Regions from separate parts of the Metabacillus sp. SLBN-84 genome, predicted to be linked through region 2. Evidence: riboswitches for the same ligand, from Rfam matches in the RefSeq annotation. Region 2 holds a riboswitch; the other holds the start of a gene.

Region 1 (4,419 bases), 2.2 Mb from region 2:
CATCCCCTGAATTGTAGGCTCTGCCTTCCAATTCCCCTCTTCCATCGTCGCGCCGATGATGATGCTCCCGTCAGATTTTGGGACAAGATAGCAGCTGTCATGAAAGACCGTTGACGCTAAACGGAACCCATCCGGCATGATGGAAAGACATTCGCCTTTAACAGGATGAACAGGAGCTGAGATGCCTAATTCCTTAAACAGCTGGCCGCTCCATGTCCCGCCCGTAATCACAAGTGCTTCACAATAATGAGTCTCTCCTGCAGCTGAAACTTCATAGTGAGAAGGCTCTGCCCGCTGTATACGTCCCGCTGCAGCTCCTTCAAGTATGGTTCCTCCGTTTATTTGTACCGCCCTTGCCAGCGCCCGGCAAAGAGCGGAAGGGGAGACCTGGCCGTCTTTTGCAATGAACAGGCCGCCTTGAAGATCCTCTGTCAGGTTGCTTTCTTTCTTTAGGACAGAATCCCTTGAGAGCCACTCAACATCCGGTTCTTTCCCTGCTCTATCCCTAAGGGAAGCAGCTTCCTCAGCCGTCATGGCAAGTTTCAGCATCCCATTGTAAACAAGCTGAATATCTATGCCTGTTTCCTCAAGTAATTCGGCTGCAAGCCTAGGATAAAGAGCCGCGCTCTCTTCGGCAAAACGGAAAAAGGCATCTGCCCTTTCCGTTTCTGTATGAGCCCCAAGCATGCCTGCTGCAGCGGATGATGCCCCGCAGCCGATCTTCCCTTTTTCAAATACAGTTACTTTCATACCTGCCTTTGACAGAAAATAGGCAGACATCAGGCCGATGACTCCTCCCCCGACAATTCCAGCATCATAAAATGTCCTCAACCGCCGTTCCTCCTTTCAGCTTTCGTGCAAGCTCTTTTGCCGCCTCCACGGGTTTGTCTGCTGAAAACACATAAGACATGGCTGCTGCTCCTGCGATTCTCAGCTTTTTCAGTTCCGGCAGCACACCAGGAGTGATTCCTCCAATTGCATAGACAGGGATGGATACAGATTCGCAGACTGTTTGAAGAAAAGAAATTCCTTTCGGCTCAAGACCGTTTTTTGAATTTGTCTGAAAAACATGTCCGGCAATCAGCCAGTCTGCTCCTTCTTTCTCCCTCTCGATTGCCTCTTTTGCTGAATGAACTGAACATCCCGCCCCGAGGTAAGGGTAGTGCTCTTTAACAAACTTCACAGGCAGCCCATGTGACGGAAGCTGGACTTTTGCCAGTCCCGACCGCACCGCTGCATCCACCCTGCCGTTCATGATCAGTTTTGATTTTGGAACCCCGCTGCTCGCAAGAAGCTCAACCAGCTCCACCAGTTCATCAGCTGACATCTTTTTTTCCCTTATATGAATGGCATCCGCAAATTTATGTACGTCTGTGATGATGGAAACCAGTGATTCTGCAGAATGCCTTCCATCCGTTACAAAATGAAGCTTCACTTTTGAAGCTGCAGCGAGTCTGCACGGCCCCACGCTTCAAGGTTTTCAGCCATATCCCAGAAGCGGTATTCATACATGGAGCTGATCAGGAAGTGTTCTTTCATCATCATGCGCTCATGCGCGCTTGCTTTTTCGGCCAGTTCATCAAAACGGTTCACCTGTTCAAGGACAAGCTCTTTAAACCAGTCGCCATGATAGGTCTCAATCCATTTTTCATAGACGGCATCATCAGGCTCACAATCCTTCAGACGCTCTCCCACTTCGTAATAAAGCCAGTAGCACGGCAGCAGCGCAGCTATGATTTCACCGAGATTTCCGGTCGCGACTGCGCGGTACATATGAGACGTATAAGCATATGCTGTCGGCGCCGGTCTAAATTCCTCGCGTTCTTTCTCTGTAATTCCGAGCAATTTTGAAAACTGCTGATGAAGGGAAAGCTCTGCTTCATAGGTTCCCTGAGAATGAACGGACATTCTGAACGTCGTATGCAGATCCGGGGCCATTGCACCGGCAAACGCCTGCACTTTTGCAAAGTGGGTCAAGTAATACGAATCCTGCATCACATAAAATTTGAACTTTTCTTTCGACAGCGTCCCGTCACCGATTCCTTTTACGAAAGGATGGTGAAAGCTCCCTTCCCACCACTCGTTTGCGTACTCCCTGCATTCTTTTGAAAATAGCATGACGTCTCCTCCATTTCTTTTTTAAACAGCAAAAAACCACTTTTCGCATAGAAAAGTGGTGTATGAAATAGACCCTTACACCACTTCCCTACGCTGGTGTTAACCAGATCAGGTTCTGAGGGTCTCGGTGGCAAACTCCGATCTCAGCCCTTCTGAAGGGCTCCCCTAGCGGTTTATCGTATAAAATTTTCTGAATGTTTTACATGCCCATCATACCACGATAAAAATATCTTTCAAGGCTTTTTCAGGAAATTCCTGCTTAATTTTTGTGAAACTCAAGCTCCTGCCTCAGTTCATCGATATACTCGGATGATCCCGTCAAAATCAGAAGATCTCCCCGTTTCAGCTCCGTATCGCCGTGAGGAACAATGGACTCATTCTCCCGGAAAATCCGGACAAAAATGACATCTCCCGTGAACGGGAAGCTTCTGAGAACCATGCCGTCATAACGTCTGTTGTTCATTTTGATCTGATAAAGGGCAGATTCGCTGTGCGTCAGGATTTTCATGATGCCCGGCGCTTCGATCAGGGCTCTGAGCAGCGTTTTGGTCGAGAGCAGAACAGAGAACACATCAATGTTCTTTGCTTTCAGCTGCTCATCAAGCAGGGGCGAAGCAATACTTGCAATGACCCTGTCGACTTCAAGCTCTTTTGCCATCAGGGCTATTTCCGCATTCGCATCCTCATCGCCTGTTGCTGCAATCAGAATATCCGATTCAAATACCCCTTTTTCCTGAAGCGTCTCAATCGAATAATCTTCAACCTCTTCGATTTGAAAAAGAGATTCGGCAATCTGCTGTTCGTTTTTATCAACATGCGTATGATAGATGATGGTCTCATACAAGTTCGGATTCAGTTCTCTTGTAACAGGCAACGTCATTTGGTTGGCCCCTATGAACGCAACCTTCAGTCTTTTCTTGGAACCAAGCTTTTCCGGGAAAAGCTTTTTAAATCCAATCGGCGTAAAGATGCTTGTCAGAACTGCCGTCAGAATGAGCGCCCCGGACATCTGCGAGTCAATAACATTCACCCGTTCTCCAATCGTCGCTGCGGCGATAACAAGCGACAATGTGGATGTAAGCAAAAATCCAGCAGCAAGAGTCGTTTTCGTATCGTACCATCTTTTTAAAAGATAAATCGGCACAACTTTTGATATCAGCAGCGCGATAAACAACAGCGGAATCAGCATAAGAATTTTAGGTTCTTTAAACAGCGACCAAATATCAAGGTCCACTCCAACCATGACAAAGAATATCGGAATCAGAAAGCCGTACCCGAACGAATCCATTTTCTGAACCATTTCCTTGTTCGGGGAAAGAAGAGATACGAGCACGCCTGCTAAAAAGGCGCCGAGAATGTTTTCTGCACCAATCGTTTCTGAAAGCGCAACAAGCACAATAATCAGCGTAAAAACAGCTCTTGTCCCAATTTGAATCGTGCCTTTAGAAAGCGTCTCGATAAACGATCTGCTCTGAAAGGTTTTGCCGATAAAATAAAGGGCAACACCAGCTCCGAACAAAATGAGCATCAGCCACATATTCGTATTTTCCCCGCCATAAATCGACGCAAAAACAGCAAGCAGAATCATCGTCACCAAATCGGCAATGACGGCGACAAGAAGAATAATCTGTCCGATGTTCGACTTCATGATGCCTGCATCCTTAAGCGTCGGCACGACCACCCCGAGTGAGATGGTCGAGATGATCAGCGTCATCAGGAACGCATTTTCAATAAATCCGATCAGAACAAACAGATAAGAGAGCAGCAGGGAAAGAATAAAAATGCCGACAAAAACAAGAAAAGAGACAAGGAACGTATTCGGCGCCTCTTTTCCGGATGGCAGCACCTCTTTTTTCCTGCCCCCGATAAATGCTGTGAAATCAATTTCAAGACCGCTCAGAAACATGAGAAAAATAAATCCGAGCATAGACAGCGTTTCGAGCCACATATCCTGCTGAACAAGGTCAAACCCGCTTTTGCCGATCACAATACCCATAATTATTTCTGCTACGACGACCGGCATCACTTTTATTTTGAAGCGGTGCAGTATGAGCGGAGTGATAAAAGCTGCGAGCAGGACAATAACAAGTGATGAAAAAGAAGCTCCGTGCAAGGTTTTTCCCTCATTTCTGTAGTTAGATTAAGTACTGCATAAACATAGTGGCCATTCCAAAATAAATAAGGATGGAAATAATGTCATTAATCGTTGTAATAAACGGGCCGGATGCAACGGCCGGGTCGACCTTCAGCCTGTGCATGATAAGAGGCACAAACGCTCCGGCAATTGTCGCGACAGTCAGC
Region 2 (4,419 bases):
TCTGCATCGCCCTTATAATGCTTACTTAGCCACTTCTGGCTCTCCTTTACAAGTTCTTTATTTATTTCAGGCACATGTTTAATGAGAATATCCGCTGCCTCGTCCGGACTCTCAATGGCAAACTCATACCCTTGTGCTGTGGCCTCCATGAAAGCCCCGACCACGTCCTTCTCTTTCTTTATTTTCGACTCGCTTGCAGCAAGGACTGGTGTGTAGTAGTTAAGCGCAGGGTCAAGATCCTTAAGATAAATATAATTCAGTTCGACTCCCTGTCTTTTAGCTTCAATTCCATCCCATCCTTCAAAAATCCATTGAAAGTCTGTATCCCTGCCTATCGATTTAAAGAAATCAGTCGCACCGAGGGTGACGTAATCCACTTTATCAAAGTCTGCTTCATCCTGGTTCATAACAGCACGGATGACTGCTTCTTCAGTTGGAGACCCCCAGCCGCCGTATCGTTTCCCTTCAAAATCTTCAGGCGATACAATTCCTTCTTCTTTCAAAGAGGCAAACGCGGATGTGTTTTCCTGAATAATAGCTGCAATTGAAACGACCGGCAGGCCGGCAGATCGTGCATGCGTGATATTTTCCTGGTGGCTGACTGCAAAATCAATCTCGCCCGATGCAAGAATTTGGTCTGCGCTTACTCCCTCACCCGGTTCTACAATTTCAACGTCCAGTCCAGCTTCCTTATAGAAGCCTTTCTCTTTAGCAGCATAAATACCTGTATGATTTGTGTTTGGAAACCAATCCAGCATGACCTTTACTTTTTTTGTTTCTTCAGTTGAGGCGTTCTCAGCTGAACCGCATCCTGTCATCAAAATGGATGCACTGAATACTGTGACGAGAATTTTCCGCAGATTTTTCATTGATTTCCTCCATATCAGTTTTGCTTGTGCGCTTTGTACTTCCAGGGCATTGCCAATCTTGCCAGCAGTTCAATGGCAGCAAAGATTAAGAGACTTAGTGCAACAATAACAATGATCACTGCAAATACCTTTTCTGTTAGAAAAGACTGCGAGGATCTGGTGAGTATAACCCCAAGACCTTTGCTTGCCCCCAGCCATTCACCGATTACCGCCCCCATCACACTGTATGTTCCCGCAATTTTCAGACCCGAAAAAAAATACGGCATAGAAGCGGGCAGCTTTAATTTAAGAAAGAGCTGGCGCTTACCGGCTCCCATTGTTTTCATCAGCTTGACCATATCCCTGTCAGCCTGGCTGAATCCGTCCGCCAGATTAATAGCAATCGGGAAAAAACAGACTAACGCTGTTACAATAACCTTCGGCAGCATTCCAAAGCCAAACCAGATAATCAAAAGCGGCGCCAGAGCAATAATCGGAATTGTCTGCGAGAGAACGAGCAGCGGTTCCACAGCACTTCTAATCCATTTGGACTGGTCGATTAAAACAGCAATGGCCACACCTGCAGCTGCCGCAATTAAAAGTCCAAGCAATGCCTCAGAAAGCGTCTGAAGGATATGAACGCCGAGCGTACCTCTCATTTCAAACAATGTAAGGAAAATGTCTGTTGGCTTCGGCAGGATCCACTTCTCAATTTCAAAAAGCGCAACAGCCATTTCCCACATAAAAAGTAAAACAGTCAGAACTCCTGCCGGCAGCGCCATTCCCGATAAAGATTCAGCGATATTTCTGGAGTTTTTCATCCATAGTTACTCCTTCAGCAGGGCGATAATGAATCTTCATATGCGTCATCACTTCGCTTGCACCTGCAGCGATACAGGCATCCTGAGCCTGTTTGACAATTTCAAGCAGATGATTGAGCTCACCCTCCATAACGGTCTCCATCGCGCCGACTTCATATTTGACACCCGACTGCTGCACCACTTCGATGGCTTTGTCGACAATCTCGTATGTATTCCCGTCTGCTGATTTCGGAAGTACCTGAAATGCTAGATTTACACTGGACATGATTAATTCCTCCTTTTCTTTCTGTGAATCTCTTAGAAAACGCAAAAAAGGCTGCCGGTTAGGGCAGCCTTAAGCATTCGCAAAGTTCATGGAAAAAAGACTCTTTTCCTGTATCCCTCCGCTGGCATTACCCAGATCAGGTTAAAGGGTCGATACAAGAATCAGTATCCTCTCAGCCGAGTTCACTCAGCTCCCCTGCTTCTATAAGATTCATGGAAACTATAGCAAGTTTTACAGGACTTGTAAAGAAAGGAAAAACACTTTCCGCTATTTTCTGAAAAAAAATAGAATTTAAGCTTGTCGAATTTTGCAGTTTCCTGTATAGTAGTGTCTAAATCATATATCGCATTTGACCACTTGGGGAGCCGCCGGCTGAGAGTGAACGTTATGTTCTGACCCGTTGAACCTGTTAAGTTAAAGCTTACGTAGGGATGTGGCGATGGATTCAAGTGATAACCCAACCAAAGCAGTGCGTGGAAACCATCCGACATTCCCCGCATTGCTTTTTTTCATGGAGAAAAGGCCCCGGTCGAATGCCGAAAAGGGGTAAAATCATGCAAACAAATAAGCGCCTGGTTTTTTTATTAGAAGCAGCGATTCTTGCTGCCATTGCCTTTCTTTTAGATCTAGCGACAAGCTTTATCGGCAAAATGCCGCAGGGAGGCTCCATTTCACTTGCGATGGTACCGGTATTGATCATGGGATTCCGACACGGTCTGAAGGGCGGACTGCTGACTGGCTTTCTCCTCGGACTGCTGCAGACGGTCATGGGCTATACGACCATTGTCCATCCTGTTCAGGGTTTTCTGGATTACTTTGCCGCCTTTACAGTAGTTGGTGCCGGAGGTATTTTTTATAAACATATTCAGAACTCACTTAATCCTTTAAACAAAGGGCTCCTGATTCTTTATGTCACACTTGCCGCTTTCCTTGGAAGCTTCCTGAGATTTGCAGCCCATACACTCGCAGGTGCTGTCTTTTTCGCCGAGTTTGCAGGAGATCAGCCGGTGCTATTATATTCAGCAGGGTACAATGCATCCTACATGATTCCGACATTTATCATCTGTACGATCATTCTTGTGCTGATGCTGATGACTTCAAAAGCGCTGATTGTAAATAGAAAATAGAGAAAAGCACCGGAAATCCGGTGCTTTTTATCATAATCTCTTCTTTTTCAGCATGTATTAATAGTAATAGATTTCCTAATGGAGGCCATGAAATGAATCTCACATACTCCCTCATGCTGATTGCTTTTTTTCTATCCGTCTGTCATTTTTTGTATGGCTACTTTGAAGCGCTGCGAATCAGCGGCGAAGATGGCCCTGTCAGAGGATGGTCGGTTGTTTTTTCATTTCCCCTCGGATTTGTTTTTGCCTATTTTGCAGCGGTTTTTAACCAGCAAATCTAAGTTAGAACCCGGCAGATGTCTGCCGGGTCTTTTTGATGCCTCCGGCGGGATTCGAACCCGCACTCCTTTCGTAAGCATAGGCTAAGGGGAACACGCTTCCCTACGGATTTTCACCGGCAGGAATTTCACCTGCCTCAGCATAGTTGCTTTTCGGTGCTTCTGAAACCTTCGCCTTGCGACCCGGTTCTACTGTTTTCCGGCGCTCTTCCCTTCTAGAGCTACGGAGGCTTATTAAGAGTCTCTGCTTTCACAGAGACTCCCGCGGGAGTTTACAGCAGCTTTTCTATTAAACTCTCAACATACTCGTTCATGTTTCCAAAAGAATATCCTGTCATTTGTGCTTTTGTCACATCCAGCGTCCAGTCACCCGGAAGACCGTACGGAGACGCGTTTTCTTTTGTCACTTCTCCTGTAATGACTGCGGGTTTGTCTGCAGCACTCTCAATCCTGCCGATCAGTTCTCTCAGAGAGAAATTGTCTTCAAACGCTATATTATACGCTCCTGTCAGCCTTTCTTTTCCTGCATGAAAAAGAAAACCTGCTGCATCTTCAGATGAAGTGAAGCTGAAAGAAACATCATCATTTTTCGCGCCAATGGGCTCTTCTTTTTTCACTTTGTCTACATGAAATAAGAAGCGCTCGGTGTAATCATCTGTTCCGATGACCAGAGCAGGCCTGACAACAGCAACTGGCACTTTCGCATTCTGGAACAAATACGCTTCGGCACCGCGCTTTGCCTCCTGATAACCGGTCATTCCCCCATATTCTTTACGGTGTTTAAAGGTCGGGTCGAACAAGAGCGGGGCAAAATCCGTTTCCTTTCGCTCTTTGCCAAATTCATAGACAGCCATTGTTGATGTAAAGATATAATGGCCTATTTTACCCTCAAGCGCTTCATAAGCCGTTTTGGCTTCAAGCGGCGAGAAACAGGATTGATCATAGACAGTGTCCCATTGCCTTCCTTCAAAAGCCCGGGTCATTGATTCTTTCTTTTCCCGGTCAATGACAAGACGCTCGACTCCGTCTCCAAAATCATCCCGGGTTCTTCCTCTTGTTGCGACCGTCACAATTACTCCG

Evidence for each region. A riboswitch is a leader RNA that binds a small molecule or an ion and turns the genes downstream of it on or off. The one in region 2 is predicted to bind thiamine pyrophosphate.
Region 1: it holds a riboswitch for thiamine pyrophosphate, as region 2 does, so the genes downstream of both, tenA (thiaminase II) here and thiT (energy-coupled thiamine transporter ThiT) in region 2, are expected to answer to the same signal.

What each region holds. Positions count from the first base shown of each region.
Region 1 covers NZ_JBRJIP010000001.1:3,236,671-3,241,089, forward strand. Annotated here, with positions in the region: gene thiO (glycine oxidase ThiO) at 1-831, opposite strand, end outside; gene RKD52_RS16555 (thiamine phosphate synthase) at 815-1,435, opposite strand; gene tenA (thiaminase II) at 1,432-2,118, opposite strand; TPP riboswitch at 2,187-2,295, opposite strand; gene RKD52_RS16565 (monovalent cation:proton antiporter family protein) at 2,378-4,231, opposite strand; gene mgtE (magnesium transporter) at 4,254-4,419, opposite strand, start outside.
Region 2 covers NZ_JBRJIP010000001.1:998,892-1,003,310, reverse strand. Annotated here, with positions in the region: gene RKD52_RS04850 (ABC transporter substrate-binding protein) at 1-869, opposite strand, end outside; gene RKD52_RS04845 (ABC transporter permease) at 884-1,669, opposite strand; gene RKD52_RS04840 (thiamine-binding protein) at 1,644-1,937, opposite strand; TPP riboswitch at 2,030-2,141, opposite strand; TPP riboswitch at 2,283-2,383, shown strand; gene thiT (energy-coupled thiamine transporter ThiT) at 2,489-3,061, shown strand; gene RKD52_RS04830 (hypothetical protein) at 3,154-3,342, shown strand; gene RKD52_RS04825 (NAD-dependent epimerase/dehydratase family protein) at 3,612-4,419, opposite strand, start outside.